Regions from separate parts of the Alteromonas sp. 009811495 genome, predicted to be linked through region 2. Evidence: predicted binding sites of a transcription regulator. Region 2 holds the regulator's gene; the other holds the start of a gene.
What was found. Region 2 encodes ArgR, which controls arginine synthesis, uptake and breakdown. Its sites were predicted from a motif close to ANTGAATANNTATTCANT; they were not measured.

Region 1 (15,778 bases), 330 kb from region 2:
ATGACCTTATTGTGCGCTATGGTGGAGAGGAATTCACGGTTGTTTCTTTAAGACCGCCGAAAGCCTATTTAGCAGCGCTATCGCAATTTATGAATGCGGTTCGTACCACACAGTTTACCAATCATAAATTTAATATTACATGTAGTATTGGCGTGTGTGCAGAAGAGTTCGATTGTCTTGAATCGCAACTGGACGTTGCAGATGCACGACTTTATCAGGCTAAGCACAGTGGTAAGGATCGTATTGTCACCCGGGATGAAACAAAAGCGCAGGCCTAACGAACTAGCCCTGCGCATTGATGCTTTTCTACATCCACGAACGCCTAGTCGATTCCACCTCATGTAAAATACTATCTGCAAGTTCATGCACATACTGTTCTGGTAGAAAAGGGACGGTCACTGCACCGGAAGCGAGGACAACTTTTAACGTAGCGAGCCCTCTGCGCTTCATAAATACACTTTGTTTTACCATAACTTGTTGCACTTTGTAGGGCTCAAAACACAAATAGTCTACTCCTATTCGGCCGCGTCTGACGTAAACGTAGTTTTTATCAAACGCAATACCCCAGCGCCACCAGCGTAGAGTCAATAGTAGACCAACGGCAGTAAACCCACTTAAAGACAACAAGATAATATCTAGATGATCACTAATAATGCCCACACAAAGTGCGAATAAGAAAGGTACCGTCCAGGCAACCGCTAACCAATGGAGTATAAAGCGCTTGCTAATGGTTTGATAAGTTTGATGATGAAGATCACACCCTGGCATAACTTCACGACTTAAGGCTAAGGCTTCCGACTCGGTTACAGAAGGCACAATAAGCTTGTTAGGCGACATTAACTCTTGCACTTGTTGGCTTGCCGTTGTGTTTTGCTCGAAGTACAAATTTACCCGCTTGAGGACTTTATCTAGCCAGTCCTGTTTTGCAGTTATCATTTGAATACGCGACGCACGCATGCTGACTTCTAGCTTATTAAGGAGTCCGCTTCTTCGAATATACCTGTCGCCAGCCCGAGAGAGTGTATACCCATAAAACGTAAATAGTGCCCCGCCTACGCTAAGTAAAGCCATTGCAGCCATCACCATCATAATAATGACAAATGCGTACAAACTAAACTGCCACCACGCTATCGCTTGTTCACCTACTAACTGGTTGAGTTGCAGCCCTTTTTCAGCAAGCCACTCAGATACAAATCCTATAACGTCATCGTAAAACGGCGCTGCCGCTCCCAATATGATCCACACTCTGTTGTTGGTGATGCCGTGGATCACAATGTCACCTACTGAGCGAGTATTAAGAATTTCTTCAGAGGCGTCTTGCTGCGAAGTCGCTGTCTCATCCACGGTATCATTCATATCCGTCGATGAAGTATTGGCGGAATCATCGCGGTGGGCTTTCTCAAATAACACGCGTTTTTTGAGTGCATGGGCATAGTCTAACGGCACTGCGACAATTTTAGCTTCCTCTTTTCCGCTACCTGCCGTATCTAACACAACTAACGCATATCCAAATGGCCGATAATAAAAGGGCAACTCTATTTTAACGTTCTGAATGCGCCATAGCGGCAAGTTGGTATAACGGCGTTGAAACACTCCTGTATGAATTTCTACATGCTGATTATGAACCCTAAACTTATACATCAAGAAACTTACAACGCCGCTTAATGTGGTAAGAATAATGACAGCGGCAATACCGATATAGGCTTCCGGTGAGTTGAGGTTTTCGAAGATATTGAGACTCACCGCAATTGCAGGGATGGCATAGACCAGTCCTTGTGCAGTATTGATAATATTGCGCACCGTAAAGTAAACAATGGCAATGGGTGACAGCCTTCTCCAATCATCACCGGTTTCAACTTTTGTCGGTGTCGCCTCTTGTGGCATAGACGTGGTTTGCTCTGACATTAGCGTGCACTCACATCTTTATGATCGAGGATATATTGGCGAATTCGTTGTGCGCGCTCAAGGGGAAGACCCGGTATTTCGAAGGTATGCATTTCGCCACCTGCAGAGAAAACTTGCAGTTTCGCCAGCCCCGCCCATCTATCGAATGGACCTCTTTTTACTTCAACATGCTGTACTCGTAAAATTGGCTGACAAGAAAGCCCTCTGAACACTAAACCAGACTGTTTGCTAATATCTTGTTCTCGCACGGCGTACATAATTTTGGTGTCGGCAAACCAGTGATAGGTAAACCAAACAAGTCCCAATGTGCTAATAACTCCAACAATAAAGGGGTAGGCGTAGACTAAATCTTCAGGCAAATCGAAAAAGGGGTTAAACCGTAAAACAGACACAACCCCAATCAAAATAAGTGCTAAGAGTGTTACAAACACGAGGTTAAGCATTCGATACTTGGGGCTAATAGGCTCGAGCACTAGCGCGTCTAAATGTGGTAACTCATCGTAACGCACTTGCTGATTTGAAAATTGAACATTATCAGGCTGCAAATCTACTTGGTTCATCATACTCATCTTCCTTTTGCTTTTTCGCTTCCACTAAAAAAGGGGCAAAAGCCCCTTTTTAAATGAACGAATAGTCTCGTTATTTTAGTTATAGGCCTGTTTTAATCGTCAACTTGTTGTTCATTCAACCAGTCGTGAAGTGCTTTCATATCGTGTTGAACCGCCATCTGAAGCTCTTCAACCCAGTCATGCACGTTCTCCCACCATGTAGGGTGATCGCCTTGCTGAATTTGGTTTGCTATACGCTGCACACGTGCCAAACCTACAGAGCCTGCTGCACCTTTTATTTTATGTGCCTGAGAGCATACTTCTGATTTTTCATCAGCACTTAAGCTCAACTGCAGAATTTCCATATACTCTGGCATTTTCTCTTGGAATACTTTCACGCTAGCACGCACCATTTCGTCGCCTATGGTATCAACCAACATCTGTAGTAAGTCCATATCTAAAATGTTACTTAATGTTTTGTTCGGCTCAGGACGTTCTACTTCACCGTCAACTTCAAGAGGCGCCGGTGGCGCATGAAACAGTTCATTAAACACCTCGATCACACGAGACTTTTTGATAGGCTTGGCGATGACATCATCCATACCGTTTTCTAAATACTCATCACGCTTTTTAATGACATTTGCGGTTAACGCCACAATGGGAGTTTGCATGACCAAGTCTTCCTCAATGAGCGTACTGGCAACGTCAAAACCTGTCATATCAGGCAACTGAATATCAAGAAGGATCAAGTCATATTGATTGGCGCGTGCTTTATCAATGGCTTCTTGCCCCGTCATAGCGACATCTACTTTTTGACCAAGCTTTTCAAGCAAGGCCTTCGCTACCATAACGTTAAGCTCGATATCTTCTACCAGTAGGATATTAAGACCAGTCACTTCTAGCTGCGCGACTTTCATCGGGCTATTTGAAATTTGCACGGGCAGTACAATTTCAAATCGAGTTCCCTTGCCCACTTGGCTTGAAACGTGAATTTCGCCTTTCATCAAGTCGACCATTTGCTTACAAATAGCAAGTCCAATGCCGGTACCTGTAGCTGACTGATGATCTGGATGATCGACTTGGTAATACATGGCGAAAATCTTCTCTATTTCGCTCTCTGGAATACCCACTCCGGTATCTTCAATAATGAAGGTAACATACGCCTTATCACCGTCAGGTTTCGTCGATGACACCGACAAACTTACGTGCCCCTTTTGCGTGAACTTGACTGCATTGAACAAAATATTCCACAAAATTTGGCGTAAGCGTGTACCGTCAATTTCAACCAAACGTGGCAACGGCTCGTTGATTGTCGTTTTCAGTTCTAACTGTTTATCCGCAGCAAGTAAGCGAATAATACTACTTAGCTCTTCCGTGAAATCTTTAAGCGAAACCGTTTTAAGGCTAAGTTCTAATTTATCTCTGTCGAGTTTATCTAGGTCGATAATGTCGTTAAAAATATTACCTAACGTAATTGCACTGGCATAAATTGTACTTACCCAACTGAACTGCTCATCGCTTAAATCAGTGTCACGTAACATACGACTAAGCCCAACGATACCGTTAAGCGGCGTACGCAACTCATGGCTAATCGTTGCAATAAAACGCGTTTTGTCGGTACTCGCTTTCGCTGCTGCATTTTCTGCTTGCTTGCGCTCTGTCATGTCTCGACCAAACGATAACAAACCTAAGCGGTTACCTTCTTTATCGAAAAACGGCACACGCTTCATTTCGAAGTAGCGACGACGCCCATCGGCAAAGCGCAACCACAACTCTTCAGTGATGCTTGCATTTGTCTCTAAGACTTCATGGTCACTAGCAACGATTTGACGAGCGAGTTCTTCTTCATACACATCTTTTGGCGTTAGCCCAAGAAGCTCTTGTTCCGTTTTGCCTGTCATCAACTCGGCAATACGATTACAACCTGCAAAGCGACCTTCTTCATTGCGATAGTAGATGAGATCCGGTGACGCATCGATAATTGACCGCAAGAGTGTTGATAAACGTCTGGCTTGTGCTTCCTGTTCAGATTTGTCTTGTATTTCTTTTTCCAAGTCTTTAAACAGGGCTTCGCGTTCTTCTTGTGCTTGCTTACGCTGCTCTATTTCATGGTTAAGTTGGCGAATATTGCTTTGAAGCTCTCGATTCAAGAACACGTCTTCTTCGCGAAGACTTTCAAGTTGGCTTACCACTTCTTTCAAATTTGTGCGTGAATTTTCCAGCTGCTTAATAAGCTCGCTGAAAAAATACAGCACCCATGGAGCGGATAGCATGGTGAGCACAACTGCGCTTATGAAATCATCGGGCTGAACTTGGCTTCCCATACTCACGCGGATAACATATGAACCTCCCAACGTGAACACCAACGACAGCACTACGAAGAGAATGCTGAGTTTCAATGTGCCAAAACGTTGAACAAATTGAGCAAACCGAATTGCCCAAGAATCGTTTGGTGAATCTGAATGCATGTACGTCTAATCTAAGCTTATTTTGCCCCTATCCTAGCAGGCTTTGTGCGCTTCGGGAATGTACAACGTAATTGCCGTCATTTACTTGGTAACTTTTCACTAACTTCATTGATGTATCGCGTGTTTACCCAACCCGTAGCTGTGTAAGACACTCTGGCCCACTCTCCCTGCTTTTCGATAATGGTAAGCATATCGCCTTTGTTGACCTCACCTTGTATTTTCTCGAAGTCTGTACCCGGGCCCAAGCGGACATTTAGTGTGCTTGCATTCACACTAGCCCGCTTTTTGCTCACAACTTCCCGTTCAGCGCTGTTAAAAGCACTTTGCGCTGATATTTTTGTTTCTCTCGCAGGCTCTATTTTTATGTTCAGCAACCTCGCTCGCAGTTCATCAAGGGGAAACGCAGGACCCGGGTCAATCTTTCTTACTGGTGCGATTTCTTCGTGGCCAACAATCACCTTTATGTGATAACGCTGACACAACGCTTTACACAAAGCATACGTTCTCGCGATTTGCTCATCGGTAAACTTGTGCCAGTAGGTTTTTGCCGTTTGGTTTCGATGTACAGCTTCAACAACATCATCTTGGTGACATGTTTTTCCGAACCACGTTTTAAACTCGCCTCGACTATTTTGCGTTAACTGTCCTGCATTATCTAACTCAATGCCTATTGAATACCGATTGAGATTTGTTCTGCCTTTGTAACTACTTTTACCCGCATGCCATGCAATCTTATTGGTCGGCAGCATTTGGACAATGTCACCATTTCTGCCAATCGCAAAGTGGGCGGAAACTTGGCTATCAGGATTCGTCATCACATCTACAGAAGAGGCTAAGCTACTTCCAGCTGTGAAATGAATGACAATAGTGTCAGGCAAATCTTCATCAAAACTGCCAGAAGAATTAGGCGATGGGGAGAAACTGACATTTGGACCATTGAGTAAATGGGATTTCATCACGAGGGTACTTGATGGTACGAAAGATGAAGTCGGCATAAAAATCCCTTTAAGTAGATGTTTGCAGTAGCACTGCGTACATCTATTCAGTGCATATTTATTGGCTTGATTAAGATCACCACACTTTACATTAGCTCACTTTTTAACCAATATAGCAAACATCAATTTCAAGTGGAACTTGATGTTTACATCTACATAAAAATACATTCTTTAGCCCATTGACAACATAAAACAATAAAATCAAAGCATAATTATTCATAACCACTTTTTAAATGAGAGCCGTTATCATTTGAAGATACACTAACCAAGACGTTAATAAAATTATAACAAATCCGTTACAACCCATATTTTTTAAATGTATAACATTGAAAAATATAGATTTTCAGCGAGTTATACTAATTCACTATATCAGTGACACTTTTTACGTTTGATTTTAGATTTTAATGTGGGTATTTTGTACGGCCCGCATCGCAATAATGCATAAAAATGCGGAAAGACTGGAATCCTCTAATAATAAATAAACGACAAGAAAGGCGCAGGCCGCACGCAATAACGCGTGTGAGCACAAAAGACGTCTAACCATGTTGTGATACGCAAACCTAGGCGCATCTACACGCAACGCATACCTTGCCCAGTCAAAAGGTTGAAGGAGTTAAGAGATGAGTTTATATAATCCCAATGATTCCCGGGACAACTGCGGGTTTGGCTTAATCGCCCACACCCACGGGGAAGCCAGTCATGAATTGGTAACAACTGCAATTCACGGCCTAGACCGTATGCAGCATCGTGGCGGTATCGCCGCAGACGGGAAAACCGGTGATGGCTGTGGTTTACTACTGCAAAAACCGGATGCGTTCTTCCATGCAATCGCCGAAGAAAATGGCTGGAAACTCAGCAAAAAATACGGCGTGGGCATGATTTTTTTAAGTCAGGACCCAGTACTTGCGCAAACTGCGCGTGAGATACTAAATGAAGAACTAGAAAGAGAAACGCTATCAGTAGTGGGCTGGCGCGAAGTGCCTGTCGACCGCTCAGTACTCGGCGAACTCGCACTCACAGGCGTACCGCAAATCGAACAAGTATTTGTGAATGCCCCTGCGGGTTGGCGTAAACGCGACCTAGAGCGTCGCCTTTATATGATCCGCCGTAGAGCAGAAAAGCGCCTTGAAGCCGATCCAGATTTTTACGTTGCTTGCTTGTCAGGCCTTGTAACAATCTATAAAGGCTTGGTAATGCCGAAAGATCTACCTGCCTTTTATCACGATCTTGCCGATGAGCGCATGCAAAGCGCAATATGTGTATTCCACCAGCGCTTTTCTACTAACACATTGCCACGCTGGCCATTAGCACAACCCTTCCGTTTCCTTGCGCACAATGGTGAAATTAACACCATTAAAGGAAACCGCGACTGGGCAATGGCACGTGCTGCAAAATTCGCTACACCGCTTATCCCAGATTTGAAAGACGCAGCACCTTTTGTAAACACTGAAGGCTCAGACTCGTCGTCTCTTGATAATATGCTAGAGCTGTTCTTGGCAGGCGGTATGGACTTATTCCGTGCTATGCGTTTGCTTGTGCCACCAGCATATCAAAACAACAAAACCATGGATGACGACCTTCGTGCATTTTATGAGTTCAACTCTATGCACATGGAGCCGTGGGATGGTCCAGCCGGTATCGTATTGACTAATGGCCGCCATGTTGCGTGTAACCTCGATAGAAATGGTTTACGCCCTGCTCGCTACGTCATTACCAAAAATGGTTTTATTACCCTTGCCTCAGAAGTGGGCATTTGGGATTACGAGCAAGCCGACGTTATTGAAAAGGGCCGCGTTGGTCCTGGTGAAATGCTTGCCGTTGATACTTACACCGGTAAAATCTGGCGCTCAAACGAAATTGATGATGACTTAAAAGAACGTCATCCTTATAAAGAGTGGCTAGAAAAGCACATTCGTCGTTTAACGCCGATTGAACAACTCGATGCATCGCTTATTGGTAAGCGTGTGTTCGATGACGACGCCATGGCGGTGTATCACAAGCTTCACGCGTATAGCTACGAAGAAATTCAACAGGTTGTTAAGGTACTGGCAAAAGACGGCCAAGAAGCCGTGGGCTCTATGGGTGACGACACGCCAATGGCGGTGATGTCATCGCGTCAGCGCACAGTGTATGACTACTTCCGTCAGCAATTTGCTCAGGTAACTAACCCACCAATTGACCCACTGCGTGAAAACCACGTTATGTCGTTAGCAACCTGTATTGGTCGTGAACAAAACGTATTTAGCGAAACCTCAGGCTACGCAGACCGCGTATTGTTTGACTCGCCAATATTGATGTATACCGACCTGAAACAGCTACGTGAATTTAATCCGGACAACTATTACTCCGAAGTAGTAGAGCTTCAATATGCGCCACAAGAAGGCTTAAAGAAAGCTATTGAACGTGTATGTAATGAAGTCGAAATGCTGGTGAAAAACAAACGTGCTGCGTTCGTTATTTTGTCAGATAGAAATATCAAGCAAAACCGTTTAGTTATCCCTGCGGCAATGGCCGTTGGTGCCGTACAGCGTCGCTTAGTTGAGAAGTCACTACGCTGCGATGCCAACATAGTTGTTGAAACCGCTAGTGCACGAGATCCGCATCACTTTGCGGTGCTTATAGGTTTAGGTGCAACAGCGATTTATCCTTTCCTTGCTTATGAAACTATTGAGCAACTTTGCGAGAAAGGCGAACTTGATATTACGCCCATGCAGGCCACGTTGAATTACCGTAAAGGTATCAACAAAGGTCTGTACAAGATTATGTCGAAAATGGGCATTAGTACCGTTGCTAGCTACAGAAGCTCTAAGCTGTTTGAGGCCATTGGTATTAATAACGAAGTAATGCAACTTTGCTTTAATGGCGTTACTTCACGTATTCAAGGCGCCGGCTTCGATGATTTCCAACAAGATTTAATTAACTTAAATCGCGTCGCTTGGCTTAAACGTAAATCAGTAGACCACGGCGGTCTTCTTAAATACGTCCACGGTGGTGAATATCACGCTTATAACCCAGACGTAGTAAGCACACTTCAAAAAGCGGTTGTGTCAGGTAACTATGACGACTATCAGGTTTATGCAAAACTTGTTAACGAACGCGCTCCTGCACATATTCGTGATTTGCTGGCGTTAAACCCTGACTGTGACCCAATTGATGTTAGCGAAGTAGAAGCGGCGGAAAACTTGTTCCCTCGTTTCGACACGGCGGCCATGTCTATTGGTGCACTAAGTCCAGAAGCACATGAAGCGTTGGCCATTGCCATGAACCGTTTGGGTGGTCAGTCTAACTCTGGTGAAGGTGGTGAACACCCTTCTCGCTTTGGAACTGAGAAAAACTCAAAAATTAAGCAAGTGGCATCTGGTCGCTTTGGCGTAACACCACACTACCTAGTTAATGCCAGCGTTATTCAAATTAAAGTAGCGCAAGGTGCAAAACCTGGTGAGGGCGGTCAGTTACCGGGCGATAAGGTGAACAAGTACATTGCGCAGCTGCGTTTCTCTGTACCTGGCGTAACCCTTATCTCTCCACCGCCACACCATGATATCTATTCGATTGAAGATTTAGCCCAGCTAATTTTCGATTTAAAACAGGTCAACCCAACTGCACTTATCTCTGTGAAATTGGTATCTGAACCAGGTGTAGGCACTATTGCTACTGGTGTTGCAAAGGCCTATGCCGACCTGATTACCATTTCAGGTTACGACGGCGGTACAGGTGCAAGCCCACTAACGTCAGTTAAATATGCGGGTAGTCCTTTTGAACTAGGCTTATCTGAAACTCAGCAAGCCCTAATCGAAAACGGCTTACGCCACAAAGTACGCGTTCAAACCGACGGTGGTTTAAAAACGGGCTTAGACGTAGTGAAAGCGGGTATTTTAGGTGCAGAAAGCTTCGGTTTTGGTACTGGCCCAATGGTAGCGTTAGGCTGTAAGTACCTACGAATTTGCCATTTGAACAACTGTGCGACCGGTGTTGCAACGCAAGATCAGAAACTGCGTGACGACCACTTTATCGGTCTTCCTGAGATGGTGATGAACTACTTTAAGTTTATCGCACAGGAAGTACGAGAAATTATGGCGTCGATAGGTATTGCTAAATTTGACGACCTTGTTGGTCGCACTGAACTACTTAGCGTATTAGACGGCATTACCGCGAAGCAAAACCGTTTAGATTTATCACCGTTATTAGTGCAGCCGCAAGCAGGTGAGCACACGCGGTTATTCTGTTCAGAAACGACTAACGCGCCTGTAGATAAGGGCGAGTTGAATGCGCAGATGCTTAAAGACGGGCAACAAGCCGTTATCGATGGTAAATCGACTACGCTTAAATACCCAATACGCAATACTGACCGTTCGGTTGGCGCTCTGTTGTCAGGCGAAATTGCTAAGCACCACGGTAACCACGACTTTGAAGATACGCCGATAAAAGTAGAGCTTACCGGCACTGCCGGCCAAAGCTTTGGTGTGTGGAATGCAGGTGGTTTGCATATGCACCTTGAAGGTGATGCAAATGACTATGTGGGTAAAGGTATGACCGGCGGTAAGCTAGTGATTCACCCGCCACGCAATATTAGCTTTGACGCGCACGACAGCGCCATTATGGGTAACACATGTCTATACGGTGCTACTGGCGGTAAGCTATTTGCAGCGGGCCGTGCAGGCGAACGTTTTGGTGTACGTAACTCTGGTGCTATTGCAGTAGTCGAAGGCATTGGTGATAACGGCTGTGAATATATGACAGGCGGCATTGTTGCAGTACTTGGCCCGGTTGGCGTTAACTTTGGCGCAGGTATGACAGGTGGTTTCGCGTATTTAATGGATGATAACGACGACCTTGATAACCGTGTTAACGCTGAGCTTGTTGATATTATGTCGATAGAAGATAAAGCCATTCTTGCTGAACACTTACGTGGTTTGATTAATCAACATTATGAAGAAACGGGCAGTGAGCATTCATTGTCGCTACTGACAGACTTTGCTGACACGCTTAAACGCTTCAAACTGATTAAACCCAAAACCAGCGATGTGAAAAACTTGCTTGGTCACATCAGTCGTTCAAGTGCTGAATTACGCATTCAGGCTCAGTAGGAGGATTTAGTTTATGGCAAAGAACGTATATCAATTTGTCGATGTTGAACGTATCGATCCGCCGAAAAAGCCGATCATGGTGCGTAAACAAGAGTTCGCGGAAATTTATCAACCGTTAAGCCAGTCTCAAACCGAAGGCCAAGCAGATCGCTGCTTGGACTGCGGTAACCCGTATTGTGAGTGGAAATGTCCAGTTCACAACTACATTCCGCAGTGGTTGAGCTTGGCGAATGAAGGGCGCATTTTAGAGGCGGCTGAACTTTCGCATAAAACCAACAGCTTACCAGAAGTCTGTGGTCGTGTTTGTCCACAAGACAGACTATGTGAAGGTGCATGTACGCTAAATGACGACTTTGGTGCAGTCACTATCGGCAGTATTGAAAAGTACATTACCGATACTGCATTTAAAATGGGCTGGCGCCCTGATATGTCGGACGTAGTTTGGACCGATAAGAAAGTGGCGATTGTAGGTGCTGGCCCTGCTGGTCTTGCATGTGCTGATATTCTGGTTCGTAACGGCGTAAAACCTGTTGTTTACGACAAATACGAAGAAATCGGTGGCCTACTTACATTTGGTATTCCGTCTTTCAAATTGGAGAAAGACGTAATCAAGCTTCGCCGCCAAATTTTTACTGAAATGGGCGTTGAGTTTGTGCTTAACACCGAAATTGGCAAAGACATTCAATTCCAAGACTTGCTCGATAAATACGATGCAGTTTTCCTTGGCATGGGCACATATAAGTCTATGCAAGGTGGTTTTGATAACGAGCAAGTAGAGGGCGTACACGAAGCACTACCTTTCCTTATTGCTAACACCAATCGTGTAATGGGCCTTGAAAAAGACCCTGCCGATTACATTGATATGAAAGGCAAGCGCGTAGTAGTGCTCGGGGGTGGTGATACCACCATGGACTGTGTGCGAACGTCTATACGCCAGGGCGCTGCGCAAGTTACCTGTGCGTACCGCCGTGATGAAGAAAGTATGCCAGGCTCTCGCCGCGAAGTTGTAAACGCCAAGGAAGAGGGCGTTGAGTTTAAGTTTAACCTCCAACCGTTAGACATTGCGGTAGATGAAAACGGTAAAGCCTGTGGCGTTAAACTGGTAAAAACTGAGATGGGACCGCCTGATGCAAATGGTCGTCGACGCCCTGTTGAAGTTGAAGGCTCAGAGCACATACTTGAAGCAGATGCCGTAATTATCGCATTTGGTTTCCAGCCAAGTCCTGCCCCATGGTTTGCTGAATTTGGTATTATGCTTGACGAAAAGGGTCGTGTACGCGCACCTGCTGCTGGTAAGTTTGCTTACCAGACCTCACATCCGCAAGTATTTGCCGGTGGCGATATGGTGCGTGGTAGTGACCTGGTGGTTACCGCTATCGATGAAGGCCGTAAAGCAGCAGAAGGGATCATGGATTACATCGGTGTTTGATGTATTCCATTCATAAACACCTGCTTTGACTTGAAGTGAGTCTGAAGCACGTCAATGTTAAGCCCAGTAACCTGTTACTGGGCTTTTTTATGCGTTACGCAATGACCTTATGCGCTTCTGCGTCAGAGGCTAACACACGCCTTACTGCATCAATGCATTTATCAATGTCTTCATCGGTATTCATAAGCCAAGGGCTAATTCTTAGCGTACCTTGACTATTTATCTGTTCATGAAGAGGTTGTGCACAATGAAACCCAGCGCGAACACAAATCCCATCCCTTTCACTTAAAATATTTGCAATAAATTGAGCCGACATCGACGTTGGATTTAACGACACAGGACCAGGAGCATCAATGTCTCCTAATACTAGTGCAGGATAAGATGCTTTAAGTGCTCGCCTTAGTTTCTGAGTTAGGCTATCTACATGTTGCTGCACATTGTCCATTCCAATATCCATTAGAAATCGAGCAGCAGCGGCCAAACCGACCACATTCTCCATTGCAGGAGTACCTGCTTCAAAGCGCCAAGGTATGGGCTTTAAGATATTCTGCTGCGAGCTCACTTTTTCCACCATCGACCCCCCCCACTGAACTGGACTTAGCTGCTCTAATGCCTCTGTTCGCCCCCAAAGTACGCCAACCCCGCTGGGCCCTCCCATTTTGTGTCCACTGAAGACGAGGAAATCCACTGAGAGTTTATTCACATCAATAGGCATATGCGGTACTGACTGCGCTGCATCTAATAATACTTTGCAGTGGTATTTCCGGGCTAACTCCACAACCCTGTCAACATCCAGTAAATTGCCTGTTACGTTGGAGATATGCGCTAGCGTTACCAAGCTATGTGGTGCTCGTTGCATCTCTTTTTCTAACGCAAAGAAATCTATATGAAGTGCATCATTTAAGTTGATAACCGACTTCTGCTTCCAAGGTAAGAAGTTAGCGTGATGTTCAGCAGCACTGGTAATGACATTTGCAAAGCATAATTGTTGCGCGATAAGGTTTAAACACTCTGTTGTATTTCTCAGTAATACAATGTTAGCTGGAGTTGCGCCGATAAAACGGGCTATATCAGCGCGTGCCTGCTCAAATTGTTCGGTGATTGCATCGCCGAGAAAGTGAGCACCTCTATGCACATTTCCTGTCGCTTTAGATAGTACCCGCGCAACTTCATTCACAACAACATTAGGTTTAGGTGTAGTTGCTGCATTATCCAAATAGCATACTTTTTTCCCCATCGGGGAACGCACATCTCGTAAGGAAAAATGCTCAACCAAAGAACATTTTGTCGACTCTAACGGCACAAACTCTACAACGTCTTCGGCGTGCAACTCTGGCGTATTTTTAAGTGGTTCGCTTGCTAAATACTTCCCACTGCTTTTGGGCGTCAAGAATGGCTCTTCAATTATGCTCAATTGAACACTTTTCCCGCCTAAAGCTTCATGCAGTGCTGTGAAGCTAGAGTTGCTGACCTCGCCTCTTTTGACTATTTTTAGTGTGAACTGATTTACCTTGTTCTGTACCAAAACAAAATTAACAACATTAGGGTTAGAGAGCACAAAGTTTTGTAGCATTCTAGCCGTCATTATATTGCCATGCACCGTTACAATATTTTCTACAACTCGTCCTTGAACCAGCAGCGCTTTGCGACCGTTTGCTAGGTTTTGCCATTGCGCTGTATCACCAATCGCGTATCGTATAATCGGCATTACCCTATTGTTTAAGTCAGTAACGACAACGCGCCCTAGAATACCTGGCTCAACAATGAGACGTTCGTTGTCATCAAGCAATTCCACATAAATGTCGTCTTGATAAATAGATACGGCATGCTGGTCCACAGGACTTGCGCCAATACTGCCCACTTCACCAGTGCCATACAGGTTCACAAAGTTTACCTTTAACGACTGTTTGATGGTGTTCACCATGTTTTCAGCAGCCAGTCCTCCGTATGGAATAACCGTAGACAAAGCCGGTAAAACAGTATTCAACTCTGCTGCACGCAACGCAATCCAGTAGATGAACAAGGGGTAGCCGCGAAGTATTTCAGTGCGACTTTTAGCCAACAACGCTAAGATGGGATCAATCTGTTTACAGATATGCGACCAATCGCCTGCTGTTATTGGGCTCACAGTAGTTCTTTGCATAAGCCACTGTCGCTCGATTCTCCCTCTCAAGTTACTCATCGTATCTTCATGGCTCCACTGTCTTGTGAGTGTCGCCCAGCGCAAAAAAGGCCAGATAGCCTCGGGCCCCTTATCAATTAGCCCACACGTTACGTTGCATGCAGATGGTGGTATATCAAGTGTTTTTCTTGCCCAAAAGGTTTGATGACTTAACGCTATATTGACATTTTCTAGAGCGCGCAAACGATCCCGCTTTGCAAAATCAGTAACAACTGTCATTCTTTCACTTGTACCGCCTGACGCTAGGGTTTGATGCTCTTCTTTACGGTGAGGAAGTACATTCTGCTCGGGAAAGCCAGTGACGTAATCTGACTTATACGTCAGCGGAATTTGCTCGAAGGTTTCTATATCATTCAACTGTGCTTGCCAGAATGGCAACGACTTCGCTAGTGATAGTATTTCGTTTCGCTTTTGACTTTGAAGCGCTAGAGAGGGATACCCAGCTAAATGCTTCTCAATGATAAGTTTTGCGTCTGACCAACACTGAGTGGTAGATAGTTGCTCAAAAAAAGGGAACAATCCATATTCACCAACAAATGACTTCAAGTGCATACCAGCGCCTCACCTGGGCAATTTTTAACCATCCTACCACAAAATTTTAACAATTCACTATATGATATGCTGACGTTAAACTAGGTAAGACTTACGTCAGCAACTTGATATCATTTGAGCTCAATCCAAGAAGGTTGCGAGGCATTTTTGACAATTCGATATAATTCAGACCCATCAACATTGATGATATGGATATCATACAACCCCTCAACATTATCAGAGACAAAAGCAATTCGTGATCCATCAGGAGACCAGACAGGATCCCAGTCAGACAGTTCGTTATTGGTCAAACGCCTTTCATTTTCCCCATTAATATCCATTACATATATTTCCCAATTGCCATCTCTATCCGACATATAAGCAACGTACTTACCATCTGGAGAAACTTCCGGATGCCAATCCTCTGCATCATTATCAGTCAACGTTATTATGTTGCTGCCATCACGATTTGCGATGGATATTTCACTTGCTCCTGTCTTAGAATGAAAAACAATTCTCCCATCAGGCATAAATGAGGCACCGCCACCACTTAGTCCCTGAATTTGTTTTTGTTCAGAGCCATCAGCATTCATGCTCCAGATTTCTTCGTTGGTGCTTCCATCTTCGTTTTTC
Region 2 (15,778 bases):
GCTACTGATAACAACTCGGAGCAGATAGATACCAAGGGACTGTCCGCTGTAAGAAAGTGTGAAAGTATTAGGCTATACCATACCGAAAGGTAGTGTGAAGAAAAGAGATTTTGTTGAAGATTTCTAAAGTGTATTGACGTATGTGGTACATTTTTATAGCAAAGACCAATACGCTCTTGTAAAAAGGAGCGCCGGGCGGCACTCCCTCAAAGGCGAACTAGCCTAGGATGTCAAGTAGCTCAACATCAAATACAAGCGTGCTGTAAGGTGCGATAGCGGCACCTGCACCTTGCTCACCGTAAGCAAGATCATGTGGGATATATAGACGATACTTAGCACCCACCTTCATAAGCTGAAGTGCCTCAGTCCAACCTTTGATTACGCCACCCACTGGGAATTCAGCCGGCTGACCGCGCTCATATGAACTGTCAAAAGTAGTACCGTTGATAAGAGTGCCGTGATAGTGTACGCGAACAGTGCTTGCCGCAACAGGAGTGTCACCGTCACCTTCAGCAATAACTTCGTATTGAAGGCCAGATTCAGTCACAGTAACTTCATCACGCTTCGCATTTTCTTCAAGGTACTTCGTGCCTTCTTCAATAACCGCTTTGCTAGCTTCTTCTTTAGCCGCTTGCATACGCTTGTGAATTTCACCAAACGCGTCACGTAGCGTGTCATTGTCAACTTGAGGTGCTTGACCTGCGAATGCATCTTTAAGGCCCGCTACCACAGCATCAATTGCTAGACCATCGAAAGGATTTGATTGCAATTGTTGACCCATTTGAAAACCAATGCCGTAACTTGCTTGGGTTTCTACTGTATTGAATGTATCAGTCACGATAACTCCTGAAATTTAATTACAAATGCAGTACAAATTTCAAACAAAACGCATGCTGCGAGAATGTTTCTGCATTTTCCGGTGCGAGAGTGTATCACACCAGAAATCATCTTGCTTTGAGCAATACTATGATGGGTGTAAAAGTATCAAAATGTTGTAAATTATAACCGAAAGTGGTTAGACAAGTTGTAAAGGACACAGTATGGTTAAGACCATATATTTAGGAGGATAGCATGCAAACACACTACGATGCTGAACTAAAAGACACCGTTCGTTACCTAGGAAAAACCCTTGGTGAAACTATCAAAAATCAACTGGGTCAAGAATGGCTTGACCGTATTGAAAAGATAAGAAAGGGCGGCCGAGCGTCTTATCAGGGCGATGCTGCTTGCAGCGAAGAACTGAAAGAAACTTTCAAAAACATGTCTGACAGTGATTTATTAACTGTTGGTCGTGCTTTCGCGCAATTCTTAAACTTAGGTAACATTGCCGAGCAAGAATACAACGCCGCGATGAATGTTGATGCGTCGATAGATGCGCTGTTCAAACACCTAGATAAAGCTGAACTTACTGCTGATAAAGTGCAAGAAGCAGTAGCCAAGCTAAACATTGATTTAGTACTGACCGCTCACCCAACTGAGGTAACGCGCCGCACTTTAATTCACAAACACAAAGAGCTGGCAAACTGCTTACAGGCCATTCACCAAGAATCGTTGAGTGATGTTGAGCGAACTAAGATTGAAACGCGCATTGCAGATTTGATTGCTCAGGCCTGGCACACCGAAGAAATTCGCTCGGTACGCCCTACCCCTGTTGATGAAGCACGTTGGGGTTTCTCAGTTATTGAGAATTCACTTTGGGAAGCTGTACCAGATTTCATGCGCGAGCTAGACGGCCGCTTAAATGAAGACTATCAAGTATCATTGCCACTCGATGCATCTCCTGTTCAATTTAGTTCGTGGATGGGTGGTGACCGTGACGGTAACCCATTCGTAACGTCAAAAGTCACTGAACAAGTGTTATTACTTGCTCGTAAACGTGCAGCCAAACTATTTGCAATCGACCTAGACCGTTTGCAAGTAGAGCTGTCAATGTATGACTGCAACGAAGAGCTTCGCGCAAAAGTAGGTGATGCCAATGAACCTTATCGCGCCCTACTTCGCCCGTTGGTCGACCGTTTTGTCGCAACGCGTGACGGTATCAGTGACTACCTAGCGGGTAAAAACCCAGATACCTCTAACTGGATTAATTACGACGAAGAACTTATTGAGCCATTAATGCTGTGCTACCAGTCATTGCTTGATTGCGGCATGCAAGTAGTCGCCAATGGTTTACTGTTAGACACTATTCGTCGTGCCCGCGTATTCGGTGTGCACTTGTTACGTCTTGACGTTCGCCAAGACTCAGAACGTCACGCTGATGTATTTAGTGAGTTGACCCGCTACTTAGGTCTTGGTGATTACGCACAGTGGAGTGAAGCTGACAAGCAGGCCTTCTTATTGCGTGAACTTGGTTCTAAGCGCCCGTTATTCCCTGCACAATGGGATGCTTCTGACGACGTAAAAGAAGTACTGGATACCTGTAAAGTAATTGCTAAACACAGCAAGCATGGTTTCGGTATTTATATTATTTCGATGGCAAGTGAGCCATCAGACGTCATGGCAGTACAGCTTCTACTTCAAGAAAGTGGCGTAGACTGGCCAATGCCTGTTGCTCCTTTGTTTGAAACACTGGACGACTTGAACAATTCACCTGATGTCATGCGCAAGCTTCTATCCATCGACTGGTATCGCGGCTATGTGAAGGGTCGTCAGTTCGTTATGATTGGTTACTCAGATTCAGCGAAAGACGCTGGTGCACTGGCTGCAGGCTGGGCACAGTACCAATCACAAGAAGCGTTAGTTGCCATTGCTGAAGAGTTTGATGTAAGTCTGACCTTATTCCACGGTCGCGGTGGTACGATTGGTCGTGGTGGCCTGCCAGCGCATGCAGCCATTTATTCGCAGCCTCCAGGCTCGCTAGAAGGTGGCTTCCGCGTAACGGAGCAAGGCGAGACCATTCGCTACAAATTCGGTATGCCGAAGCTGGCTAAGCGCAGCTTGGGTATTTACGCCAGTGCCATCATTGAAGCTATGTTATTCCCACCACCGGCACCAAAAGAAGAGTGGCGCGAGCTTATTACCGCAATGGCCGCGCAAGGCCGCGATAACTATCGCGCAACGGTAAGACACGATGAAGAGTTTGTGCCTTACTTCCGCGTTGCCACACCTGAACAAGAGCTTGGCAAATTGCCGCTAGGAAGTCGACCAGCTAAACGTAAGCCACAAGGTGGTATTGAGAGCTTACGCGCTATTCCTTGGATCTTTGCATGGGCACAAACTCGCTTGGTATTGCCGAGCTGGCTAGGCGTGATGCGCGCCATTGATAGCATTAAAAACGAAGAGAACGAAAAGGTCGTGAACGAAATGTTCAGTGAATGGCCTTTCTACCGCTCTCGTCTATCAATGCTAGACATGGTGTTCCACAAGGCCGATCCGCGTATCAGTGAAGCGTATGACGAACGTCTTGTGCCTAAAGAGCTTAAGCACTTTGGTGAAGCACTGCGTACAGAGCTTAAAGAAAGTATTTCGTCGCTGCTTGCTATTACCGGTGACGACGACATTATGAAAAACGATCCGCAGGGCAAAGAGTCTATGGAAATTCGCGCAGCGTATTTACAGCCTCTGCACTACCTGCAAATTGAGCTTCTTGACCGAATCCGTAAAGCCGGTGATGAGTCGCAAAATACCAGCTTAGAGCGCGCAATGATGGTTACCATTGCCGGTATTGCCATTGGTATGCGTAACACAGGTTAAGTACTCTACCCCTGTAAATCATAAAAGCCCGCTTCTTAACACGTAGCGGGCTTTTTTATTGCGTTACTGAAAGTGCAACGCTAACCAACTATTGATTTCGCTTTCCACCTCTTCGCGATAGAACGTTAAGCTGTGATCGCCGTTATCAAAAACAACCAGCTTATGCGAGTGGTTATTGTCTTTTAGATGCTGTGCCGCCTTAAGCGAATGTGAAACGTCGACGCGCACATCTGCACTTCCGTGCACTAGCAAAATAGGTACATTCGGATTTAGCTCATCAATCCATTTTACCGCAGAGCGTTCATCAAGGGCTTTTGTTTGGTTTTGCTCCATATTCGGAACAAGTTTATTAAGCAGCGCCTTCATGTCTGGGCGGCGCGCCACAGTTGTATGTAAATCAGACGGGCCTGCTACAATAACTGCACTAGCAATGTCACTTGTGTTCTTTCTAAGCGCCCGCCAAGTCATCATGCCGCCACGACTTACGCCATATAAGGCAATCTTATTGGTGTCGGCATTAGGTAATTGCTTGGCTATTTCAATCAGTCGCAAAACGTCGTTTACATCTGCGCCACCAAATTCATCTTTGCCTTGACTAAATTTAGCGCCTCGATAATTACTCGCCAAAACAATATAACCCTGTTCGGCGAGCGGCATTAAACGCTCAACCACCGCTATGCGCGTTACATTATGCTTATGGTTACCACCGCGATTATAAATGATCACTGGTAATTTTTTGTCGCCAACATGCTTTGGTGACACCATAACACCTGAAATCTTTAAACCATCCGATTCATACTCAATCCATTGCGCACTTGTTGTCTTCATAAGCGCATTGAATTTTTTAGGGTTTACCGCTTTTTGCCATCTATCCACATAGGCGACTTTTTGGTTATTGCTTTGCGCATGCGCTAACCATGCTTTGTAATCAGTAAAGGGAAGTGCATCGCCTTTAAGGGTTAATGCTTCTGGCAGTTTAGCAAATGCAGTATCTGCTAATGGCGCAGTATTGCTTGTAGCTGCAACCGTATTGACGTTTATGCAAAGGGCTAAAAGTGCGATGGAAAGTAAAGCAGTGCGTTTTAAAAGACTCATAACACATCCTTGTTGAATTCAAATAAAAACAGTCAGAATGAAGCTAGTAAATAACGAAAACGCATGCAACTCAACAAAATACGAACCTGATTAGTAACAAAATTTGTCGTTGTGCATTGAATTAAACGGCCAATTGCGAAGCAGGTTTCTGCTTTAGTTTATTTAACCCACCCTCTTGCCGGTTTTTATTATCGAAGGGATAACAAACTGGGGACTTACCGAGTCTGGCATAAAGAATTAGCAGTAAAGCCAGCTAAACTTGTATCTGCGAATTTTAAGCTTTTATCTGATCTCGACATTGTCAAAGAGTCAGAACAACACTCACCCTATAGCGTCCTGATAGAACCCATCAATGAGTTTACTATTTACTTACCACCCACAGTTATTGGATAACGCAAAGAGAATACAAGCCCTTTCATCTAAGTATCCCGTGACGAGGCCTTCATAGACGCAACGAAAAAGGCTGGATACGTAAGGTCTTAACAGACTGCGCTTTATTACTACTTGAGTGATTAGGCTATAGAGGTGTTTGGAGTTGGCGGGGCTTTGATAAGTAGGCTCTCCTGTGCCAAGGAAGCCGTGACTAAGCCTACAGAGATGCAACAAAAAGGCTGGATACGTAAGGTCGTAACAGACTGTCTGCAGCAGGGATGCTGCAGCCAAGCCTCCATGGATGGAATCTCGGCGTGTCTGTGTAGGCCTTACGTATCCAGCCTTTTGTAGCGGATGCTAGTGCATCCGCTTTAAGCGCTATTAGCCGTTTACGAAGTCAACGCCTAGCTTGATGTCGCCACGTAGGCCTTCAAGCATATCGTTTTTCGCTTTTTCTTCGAATGCGCTAAGCTCGCCGTATGGCAAGATTTCTTCAACACCGTTCGCACCTAGGCGAACTGGGTGTGCGAAGAATGCTGCGTCGTCGCTGTCGTCAGTTTGTACGTAAGTGTACTCAACAACGTTCTCACCTTGCATTGCTGCAACAAGAGATAGACAGAAACGTGCTGCTGCTTGACCCATAGATAGGGTTGCAGAGCCGCCGCCCGCTTTTGCTTCAACAACTTCAGTACCTGCGTTCTGGATACGCGTTGTTAGGCTAGCAACTTCTTCGTCTGTGAACTCAACACCTTCAACTTGTGAAAGAAGAGGAAGGATTGTAGTACCAGAGTGACCACCGATTACCGGTACGTGTACAGAAGATACGTCTACACCTTTAAGCTCAGCAACAAACGTTTCAGCACGGATAACGTCAAGCGTAGTTACACCGAAAAGCTTGTTCTTGTCGTAAGCGCCTTTTGCTTTTAGCGTTTCTGCTGCAATCGCAACAGTTGTGTTTACAGGGTTAGTGATGATACCAACACACGCGTTCGGGCAGTTATCAGCTACACCTTCAATTAGGTTTTTAACAATGCCGGCGTTGATGTTGAACAGATCAGAACGATCCATACCTGGCTTACGAGGCATACCCGCTGGAATAAGAACAACGTCAGATCCAGTTAGTGCTTCAGCTAGGTCATCTTTACCGTGACCGGTTACTTTTACTGCAGTGGGGATGTGGCTCAAATCAACAGCAACACCAGGAACAACTGGCGCTACGTCGTAAAGCGCTAATTCTGAACCTGCTGGCAATTGTGTTTTCAACAACAAAGACAGCGCCTGACCAATACCACCGGCAGCACCTAACACGGCTACTTTCATACCATTTCTCCTATGGGATTACTTCACGTATTTAAACGGAACGTCACACTAATGCAACGCGGGGGAAAACTCAATCACCGGATCGTCTTATTAACGTTATTTTTAGCGATTTTTATGCGATATTCATTATCATGAATGATTATGCAAACAAATTGCGCAAAGTCCACCTGTGGGGCACAATATAGCAACAATAAATAAAAACCTTTTTAACGAACGATAGAATAGAAAGAGCGCTAATGGCTAACGCAAAACAAGAGCAACTGATAAAAGCTTTCAAAGAAATACTTAAAGCAGAAAGTTACGGTTCACAAGGCGAAATTGTTGATGCTTTAAAAGCACAAGGTTTTGACAATATTAGCCAGTCCAAAATATCTCGCATGCTAAGTAAGTTTGGTGCAGTACGTACGCGTAACGCCCGAGGCGACATGGTGTATTGCTTACCGCCAGAGCTTGGTATGCCTACAGCAAAAAGCCCGCTTAAACAGTTGGTGCTGGATATTGTTCATAACAACGTGATGGTTATCATTAGAACAAGCCCAGGCGCAGCACAGCTTATTGCACGCCTTCTCGACTCCCTAAGCAAAAAAGACGGCGTGTTAGGGACTATTGCTGGCGACGATACTATTTTTATTGCGCCGGCCGATGTATCGAACATTGAAGAGCTTCGTCAACGCGTAGAAGACTTGTTCGAAAACGTATAGGTGTACCTGTCGAATAGCAAAAAGCCGCGAAGCCTTATCTAAGGTTCGAGGCTTTTTTGCATCTAATCGTAACGCTACGACAACAAATTAATGAGCGCGTCAGCAGCCGGACGAGATGATGGCGGATTTTGCCCGGTCACCAACAGTCCATCACTACACACTTTCACAGCAAAATCATCAGCACTTTCATACTTACCGCCTTTATTGACCAACTCATCTTCAACTAAGTACGGCACCACTTCGGTTAGCTCCATTGCAGCTTCTTCGCTGTTTGAGAATCCGGTTACCGCTTTCCCATCAACTAGGTACTTACCCTCTGGGTCTTTTACATCTTTAAGTACAATAGGCGCGTGGCAGACTGCACCAACCGGTTTTTTCGCTGCAATAGTGTCTTCAATTAGCTTGATTGAATGCGCATTGTCCGATAAATCCCAAAGCGGGCCGTGCCCACCTGGATAAAACACCGCATCGAACTCGTCGGCTCTTACATCTTCTAGTGGAATTGTTGAGGCTACAGCACTGCGTGCTACTTCATCTTTTGTGTAACGGATAGCGTCATCTGTCATGGCATCATCCGCTAGACTATTGGGGTCAATTGGTACTTGGCCTCCCATAGGCGATGCTAACGTTAAAGTGTAGCCGGCATCTTTAAATGCATAGTAAGGGGCGGCAAACTCCTCTAGCCACATACCGGTTTTCTTGCCCGTATCGCCCATTAGCTCATGTGATGTCATTACCATTAATACATGCTTAGACATTATTCCTCCTTGCTTGGTTTTTAAAATCGTGTGCAAGTTGGTTCGCATAAAGAGAGGCGTTAGATCAATTTTTGGGAAAATCTTAATGAAAGGGAAAGCGGAGCTATTGAATTTTGGGCATAAAAAAGTGCCACCCCCGATTAAGGAAAGTGGCACCTAACACTACAATTGGTTCACACCATTGGATTAGAAGTCGTATTTAATACCGAACTGAACTTGCCAAACAGACTGGTCAAGAACTTCTAGGTTCTTAATACGGCTGTCGCTGTTCAGGTCAAAGTACTCGTACTGACCATCAACGATGTTTGCAGAAACCACTGCACGCTCATACTCGTAACGAGTACGCTCGATACGACCCCAGTCGTCATTTAGTAAGTTACCGAAGTTCTCGATATCGAAGAACACAGTAAGCTTATGCTCTGGGTAGAATGCAGGTAGTTGCTGCTGAATACGTACATCGATGATAGTAGACCAACGAGAGTTGTCGCCATTACGCTCAGCGATGCCGCCTTTGTACTGTGCAAGCTCAGAGCTGTTGATGTAATCAATGAACTCTTGCTGAGCAGCTAGGTCGCCACCGAATGACGTAGATGCAAACAACGGATCGTCGATACCGTTAGGAACGTATAGCAAGTGACCCGCATCATCGTTACGGCTTTCACGCGCACAACGACCGCCACCAACATCTAGCACACACGCGTTGTTTTCGTCGAATGTGTAGCTGTAAGGCTGACCTGAACGACGTTCAGCAAATACAGACACTTTAGTCTCGTAACCGTCGATTAGCTCTTTGCTCCAGTTGAAGCGCATTTTCCATAGGTGCTCAGTCTGGAAGTTAGACGTACCAGCACGTGGCGCTTGGCGGTCATAAGCTGCGAAGTCAGAGTAGTTTGATGTTGCAGTAGATGAAGTACCGTAGCCCACATCTTCTACATCAGCGTATGTATAGCTAGTGAAGAAGTCGAACGAACCGTAAGACGTTTCCCACGCTTTTGACGCAGACAATGCGTATAGCATAGCGTCGCCGTCGTCTACAGAACCTGTAACAATCGCTTCTGGACCTTCGCTACAGTCGTATACGCCACGACCATCTGGTGCTGTTCCAACAGGGTTTTCACAGCGCTGGTCATACCAGTAAGTTGCATTTTCAAGCTTGTTATATAGAACGTCAGCAGAGAACAACCAGCCTTCAAGTACTTCGATTTCTGGCTCGTGTGCAACACCCAAGCTTACTTTCCATGTAGTAGGAATTTCGAAATCTGGTGCTAGTGCATTTACAGTGCCGTCAGGTGCTGTATTCGCTAGCGCATCAAGTACATTTTGAGGGATATACTGACCAGTAGCCGCATCAGGCGTAGTTGGTACTTGGTAAGTTTGGCCAGAACCAAAATCTTCGTAATCATCAGAGATCACGCCATCGTTAGAGTAGCTGTTTGAAATCCAAACACTTGGTGCACCACCAGAGAAACGACCAATACCACCACGAACAGTTGTGTAGTCAGACGCATACCACTGGAAAGACACACGAGGAAGAATTACGTCAAGACCATCGATGTCTGTCGTGTTTGTGAAACCGTAGCGGTCAACAAAGTTTTGGTTTTCACGGATAGAGCCTTCTGACTCATACCAGTCATAGCGAATACCGGCGTCGATAGTTAGCTCAGCTGACGCTTCCCATGAATCTTGGAAGTATAGTGAGTTGTAGTTATAACCCCAGATTGCACGAAGGTCGTTTTCGTTGTTAGTAACAGCGTTGTTATAAAGAAGCGCAGACGCTTGTGCATTTGCTAAGTCTTCAATGCTGTCGAACAAGTATGAACCTTCAGAGTTCTGCGCAAACAAGTTGTCTACGTCTACTTCTTCACGCTCGTAACCAAGTTTAAGGATGTGGTCACCAGTAGTGTAAATACCTACTAATTTAACTTGGAAGAAGTCTTGGTCTAGTGAGTTACCGTGACGGAAACGGTCTGGACCAATTGTTAGGTAGTTCTCATCGCCATCTACTTCACGTAGGAAAACAGCGAAGTTAGGGAATTCTGCACCGTTAAGTGAGTTCTGGCCAGTTTCCTGAGTCGTACTTGCAATCTTGAACTGAGTCGAGAAATTTGACGTCCAGTCAGAGAAAACGTGAGCAATGAAGCTTTCAACTTTTTCTGAGCGGTCGTACCATGCAGAAGAAGGAGAAATTCTGTCATCTTGAGTTAGGAAGTTATTACCGTTCTGCTCATTAATAGCGTTACCTTCGGTACTCATGTAAGTGAACTTAGCACGGTGATCAGCATTGATGTTCCAGTCGATGTTAGCAAGGATCTTTTCGTCCTGAACATCGTCTTTCTGAAAGTCACCGATATCGAAGCCCCATACATCAGAAACGACTTGGCGAACTTGCGCAACATCATCTAATGTAATATTCGGGAATTCGTTAACCGCACCTGAACCCGCTGGGCCATTGTTCAGTGGAGCAACAGAATCAAACTTGTCATATGCAACAAAGAAAAACAACTTGTCTTTGATGATTGGACCACCAAGTGTTGCAACGAACGTTTTTTCTTCGAAGTCGAAGTTAAACTCTTCATCACCGTTCTTGTCGCCCATCATTGAGTCGTCAGTGTAGTAGTAAGCTACTGAACCGTGGAACTCGTTAGTACCTGATTTAGTTACGGCATTGATTGTACCGCCAGTAAAACCGTTGTACTCAACGTCAAACGGAGCAGTTTGGATTGAAAGTGATTCAATTGCATCGTAAGAAATTGGTGAACGCTGAGTTGGGTAACCGTTAGCGTTAAGACCGAAACGGTCATTTAGTGCTACACCATCAACAGTTAAAGAGTTGAAACGGTTGTTTGCACCAGCAATTGTTAGTTCTTTCGCACCACCGCTTTGCACGTTAACAGACGCAAACGGGTCTAGTTGAGCAGCATCAGTGATGTCACGGTCAATTGAAGCAACTTGGTTAAGTGCTTCTAAACCTAAGCTAGTGCTCAAGCCTTCGTTAGTATAGCCAGTACCAGCACTGCTACCCGTTACAACGATAACTTCGGTGCTTTGAGCAGATTCAACAGTGATAGGTAATGCAAGCGCCTGGTCAAGAGAAAGATAAACGTTCTCTACTTTTGTAGGAACAAAACCGTCGCCTGTAATCGTTACTGTGTATGGACCACCAACACGAAGACCACGTGCTGAGAAGGTACCACTTTCGTTTGTAGTTGCAGTAGATACTGTACCTGAAGGTTCGTGCTTGATGGTAACTGTTGCACCAGCAAGGTTTGAACCAGCTTCACTAACAACGTTGCCTCGAATTGCTGACGTTGTTGTCTGCGCCATAACTGTACCAGCTAGGCCAGCAGAAACAGCAACAGCGATAGCAACGCGGCTGAGTTTTGCTTTGAAGTTCATGTGTGTGTTTCCCTTTTTGTTTAAAATTCTTTTTTATGGACTTGCGCAGGGCGTTGTCCCTATCAAGACCATTGACTATTTTAGTACCGCGAGAAATTGTTATCGAGGTTCATGTCAAATTTATTACAGTTTTACATTTTTATTTAACACCAATCGCCCGAGGCTAGTGACTTTGCAAAAAAATACTTGACCACATGGTCAAGTTAATTTACTTGTTATTATTGTTGTCTATCTGCAGCGATTGGACGGTTCTATTCTTGGCAGATGTGCGACTAATAAACAGCGTTTAATAAAAATCAGGTTTACCTATAAAAATAAACCTTATTTCAACAACTTAACGCTTTAAAATAAATTTACCTATTGCAATAAATAACCTTAACTGATGAAATCCCTACATAAATCGTTAATTCATTTGGTCGTTTTTTTGGCGAATTTTAGAATTGTTGCCTCCGGAAAGTGGATATTATTTGTCATCGTCGCTATCGCGTGCGGTGCTTTTAGCTATTTACAAAAAAACAATATTTATAATGACATTACCCCGCAAACCGGTCAATTTTTATACTGCAAAACTGAATTAAGTGCGAATAGCGACATTTTTTCAGTGTACGTTACCGATGGCCGCATTGCTGAAATGGCAAGAGACAGATTGTGCGCTGACAGCACAATAAAAAGGCAATTCGGCGAAGTAAAAATTATCATCGGCCAAAGCGACTACGACACCTTTCGCTACATCAACCACGGCGTTGTTGACCTAGCATTAGTGAAAAAGAACGTGGTCGACGCTTTTGGCGCTGACCAAATATATGGGTTGTCTAGAGTGGCATCGCACCCTAATTACAGTGCCTTTTTCATTGCGTTACGCGAACGCCCGCAGTTAAATAAAGAATACTTGCTTGGTAAAAAGATTGGTCTATTAGATTACCCCAGTAGTCGCTCAGGCCACATTGTGCCCAAAACTGTTCTACAAAATTTAGGGTTAAGCGACACAAACGTATCAATTGTATATTACAGTTCGCACCAAGAGCTTCGAAGAGCACTGTTAGCAGGTGACGTTGATATTATTTCGTCTTATTGGGCTGAAGATGACAGTGACCGCTTTTCAAGAAATTACGCAACACCGTTACAAGAAAGCATAGGTGGAATGCAGTGGTATCTAAAAATGCAGACACAAAACACCGATTTGTTCTGTGCTATGCAGTCTGTTGTACATGAAATAGCTATGGCTCACCCGCGACCATATTACAAAAATATTACACTTGAAGCGGGGTGTAACAAATGATCAAACCTAAGTTCAAATCACCTGCACGCATAGCGTTAAACTGGGCACTGCTATTTCTGTGCTTACAGACTATTGCGCTAATTGGCCAGTACTTTTCATTTAAGGCTGATATCCATGAAGCGCAAGATAAAGTCGAACGCCGTATAAGCCTAGACAGCGCATTTCTAGATGTGGGTAATGAAACGCTTAATACGCCAGTCAATCAGTACGCTATCTATCGCTATTTAGATAGATTAAATAGCGAACTCACTAAAGAAGGCTATCCTGTCTTAGTGAGTCATATTCAGGAAATCAGCACCCAATCTCAAGATTTCACACAATACCCTGACGTGACATCTACCTTACTGATGAATGCAGAGCAGCACATTGTACTTGAGATGCGCAGTAAGTCGCCATGGAGTGGGGTGGGATTTAGTTTTATAGCATTGATTTGCTCACTTTTACTGCTTCCAGTATTTGCTATTGCAACGAAAAAGCGTAAAAAAGTGTCTGCTGTTGAAGAAGAATTGCTGCCGCCAACACCTAAGCTCATTATTAACCTCAAAGATAAAACACTTGCCAACGGTGTTGATGACAAGGTGGTTGCACTACAGAATAAGCCATTATGTTTCTATACTGCTTTAGTTAAGTTTTGTATTGAGTACCCCAATCAGCCGCTTCCTCCGCATAAAGATGTGCCGCATGAACTGATGATTCTTGCTAACAAGAGCTTTGGTAGACTGATTGAACTTGGCCATACCAAACGTAAAAGGCCAGACTTTAACGCGAACTTAGACAAAACCTTGAGCGAGATCCGTGCAGCCCTTGATGAAGTGTTTGCCGGGTTCACTGAAGAAAAAGAAATATACTATCCACCTCGGGCTCAGGGCGAGGGCTCTCGCTCTAAGCAACATTCCTATGCCCTGTCGGAAATAAAGTTAGAGGATATTGAAATAATAGGTAATTAGTAGCGAAAACTGACCATTTGGAAAACTTTTTGTGTTTTTTTAAACGCACTGCAATGCCTTGAAAATACAATAAAGTTAAAGCAAAGACCGATCCAAAAACGAAGATCTTGTGAATATAACATTGATTCGCGAGGCCTAAACGCGTATCTTTGCACCAAGAAAACCAGCTTTATAGTACTATGCAATCGCCATTAATTATTGCCATTTCTGGAGCTTCAGGCTCTGGAAAGTCTCTTTTTACAAAAAATTTGTTTAACGGCTTCAGTGCGCAAGGTCGCCCTGTTCAAGTGCTGCGTGAAGATCATTACTATCGCGCACAGGATCACTTGCCCATGGAGCAACGTGAGAAGAACAACTACGACCACCCTAATGCATTTGAACATGAGCTATTAAAAGCACATCTTCAAGCATTGCGTGATGGTCAACCCATCGACTATCCACACTATTGCTACAAGACGCACACTCGCCTTCCAGAAACCGAGCGCCTTAATCCTGCGCCTGTAATTATATTGGAAGGCATTATGCTGTTAGCGCGTACAGACTTACTTCCTTTGTACGATGTGAAAATCTTTATCGACACCCCGCTTGATATTTGTTTAATGCGTCGAATGATGCGTGACTTAAAAGAGCGTGGTCGTAGCATAGAATCTGTGGCAAAACAGTACGAAGAAACTGTAAAGCCAATGTACCATCAATTTATTGAGCCTAGCCGTTTTACTGCCGATGTTGTGGTAACACAAGGTGGAAAAAATCAAATTGCATTAGATGTGATCAAATCACACATTCAGCAAGCGCTTCTTTAAGGGAATTCACATATGGTTAGTTTATTGGGCATCGCGCTCCTGTTGGCTATTGCCTTCGCATTATCATCGGCGAAGCGCAGTATTAATTGGCGTACGGTGGGTGGCGCATTTGCTATCCAAGCATCCGTTGGTGCTTTCGTCCTTTATTCTGAACCAGGCAAAGAAGTCTTATTGGCGGCGACTCAGTTTGTCGCCAACATCATTGCGTACAGCCAAGAAGGTATTAATTTCTTATTCGGCCCAATAGGCGATAAGTCAATCGCGTTTATTTTCGCGTTCAATGTGTTGCCCGTTATTGTCTTTTTCTCTGCGTTAATTGCCGTGCTGTATCACCTTAAAGTGATGGGCGTTATCATCAAAGTCATCGGTGGCTTTTTGCAAAAAGCACTGGGAACAAGCCGCCCAGAGTCAATGTCTTCGGCTGCCAATATTTTTGTTGGCCAAACAGAAGCACCATTAGTTGTGCGTCCGTTTATACCCCATATGACCAGTTCTGAGTTGTTTGCCATTATGGTGGGTGGCCTCGCCTCTATTGCGGGTTCTGTAATGGCTGGCTATGCAGGTATGGGCGTTGATTTAAAATACCTACTCGCTGCCAGTTTTATGGCTGCGCCGGGTGGTTTATTAATGGCAAAAATCATTTTGCCAGAAACCAGTAAACCCAATGAAAATTTGAATGACGTAGATGCGGAAGATACCGGCTACGCCAATGTATTTGATGCTGCTGCTAGTGGCGCAGCGTCAGGCATGCAACTTGCGTTAAACGTAGGTGCCATGCTACTCGCTTTCATAGCACTTATCGCGATGTTCAACGGCCTTGTTGGCTGGACAGCTGCGCTATTTGGCTATGAAAATGTAACGTTTGAAGGGATCCTGGGCTATGTGCTTCAACCTCTCGCATGGGCAATCGGCGTACCATGGGAGGAAGCACAACTTGCAGGTAGCTTTATTGGTCAGAAAATGGTGGTCAACGAATTCGTTGCATACCTCAATTTCTTAGAAAACCAATCACAGCTATCTGAAGCGTCTCAGGCCATTATCACCTTTGCACTTTGTGGTTTTGCAAACTTCTCTTCTATCGCTATTTTGATGGGTGGAATTGGTGCTATGGCACCAACACGCAGAAAAGAAATTGCGCGACTGGGATTAAAGGCTGTTATTGCTGCAACGTTATCCAACTTGATGAGTGCCGCACTAGCGGGCTTTTACCTCTCACTCGGTTAAAATTTGTTAAAACAGACTAATTGGTCAAGTTTTTACTAGACTAATTGGTCAGGTTTATGTAAATTACGCGCAAATTCCTCGTGGAGTTGATTTGTATCAATTTCACGACTTTTTTCTGTAGCCCGTCTACCTTTATAATGCCGCAGTCAAAATATACGGGATAAAGTTATGCAATTAGTTGCTGTTGATT

Region 1: the regulator ArgR is predicted to act here: its motif matches at 6,120-6,137, upstream of OZ660_RS15310 (N-acetylmuramoyl-L-alanine amidase).

The regions. Positions count from the first base shown of each region.
Region 1 covers NZ_CP113972.1:3,367,106-3,382,883, forward strand. The annotation lists gene OZ660_RS15290 (diguanylate cyclase) at 1-278, shown strand, start outside; gene OZ660_RS15295 (PH domain-containing protein) at 307-1,905, opposite strand; gene OZ660_RS15300 (PH domain-containing protein) at 1,905-2,468, opposite strand; gene arcB (aerobic respiration two-component sensor histidine kinase ArcB) at 2,567-4,921, opposite strand; gene OZ660_RS15310 (N-acetylmuramoyl-L-alanine amidase) at 4,999-5,916, opposite strand; gene gltB (glutamate synthase large subunit) at 6,537-11,003, shown strand; gene OZ660_RS15320 (FAD-dependent oxidoreductase) at 11,017-12,432, shown strand; gene OZ660_RS15325 (aminotransferase class V-fold PLP-dependent enzyme) at 12,527-15,166, opposite strand; gene OZ660_RS15330 (TolB family protein) at 15,277-15,778, opposite strand, start outside.
Region 2 covers NZ_CP113972.1:3,697,188-3,712,965, forward strand. The annotation lists gene OZ660_RS16650 (FKBP-type peptidyl-prolyl cis-trans isomerase) at 218-838, opposite strand; gene ppc (phosphoenolpyruvate carboxylase) at 1,072-3,693, shown strand; gene OZ660_RS16660 (alpha/beta hydrolase family protein) at 3,757-4,788, opposite strand; partial or broken gene OZ660_RS16665 (DUF2071 domain-containing protein) at 4,936-5,181, shown strand; gene mdh (malate dehydrogenase) at 5,542-6,480, opposite strand; gene argR (transcriptional regulator ArgR) at 6,717-7,181, shown strand; gene OZ660_RS16680 (type 1 glutamine amidotransferase domain-containing protein) at 7,256-7,939, opposite strand; gene OZ660_RS16685 (TonB-dependent receptor) at 8,126-11,335, opposite strand; gene OZ660_RS16690 (PhnD/SsuA/transferrin family substrate-binding protein) at 11,718-12,614, shown strand; gene OZ660_RS16695 (hypothetical protein) at 12,611-13,561, shown strand; gene udk (uridine kinase) at 13,741-14,364, shown strand; gene OZ660_RS16705 (NupC/NupG family nucleoside CNT transporter) at 14,377-15,588, shown strand; gene OZ660_RS16710 (isopenicillin N synthase family oxygenase) at 15,757-15,778, shown strand, end outside.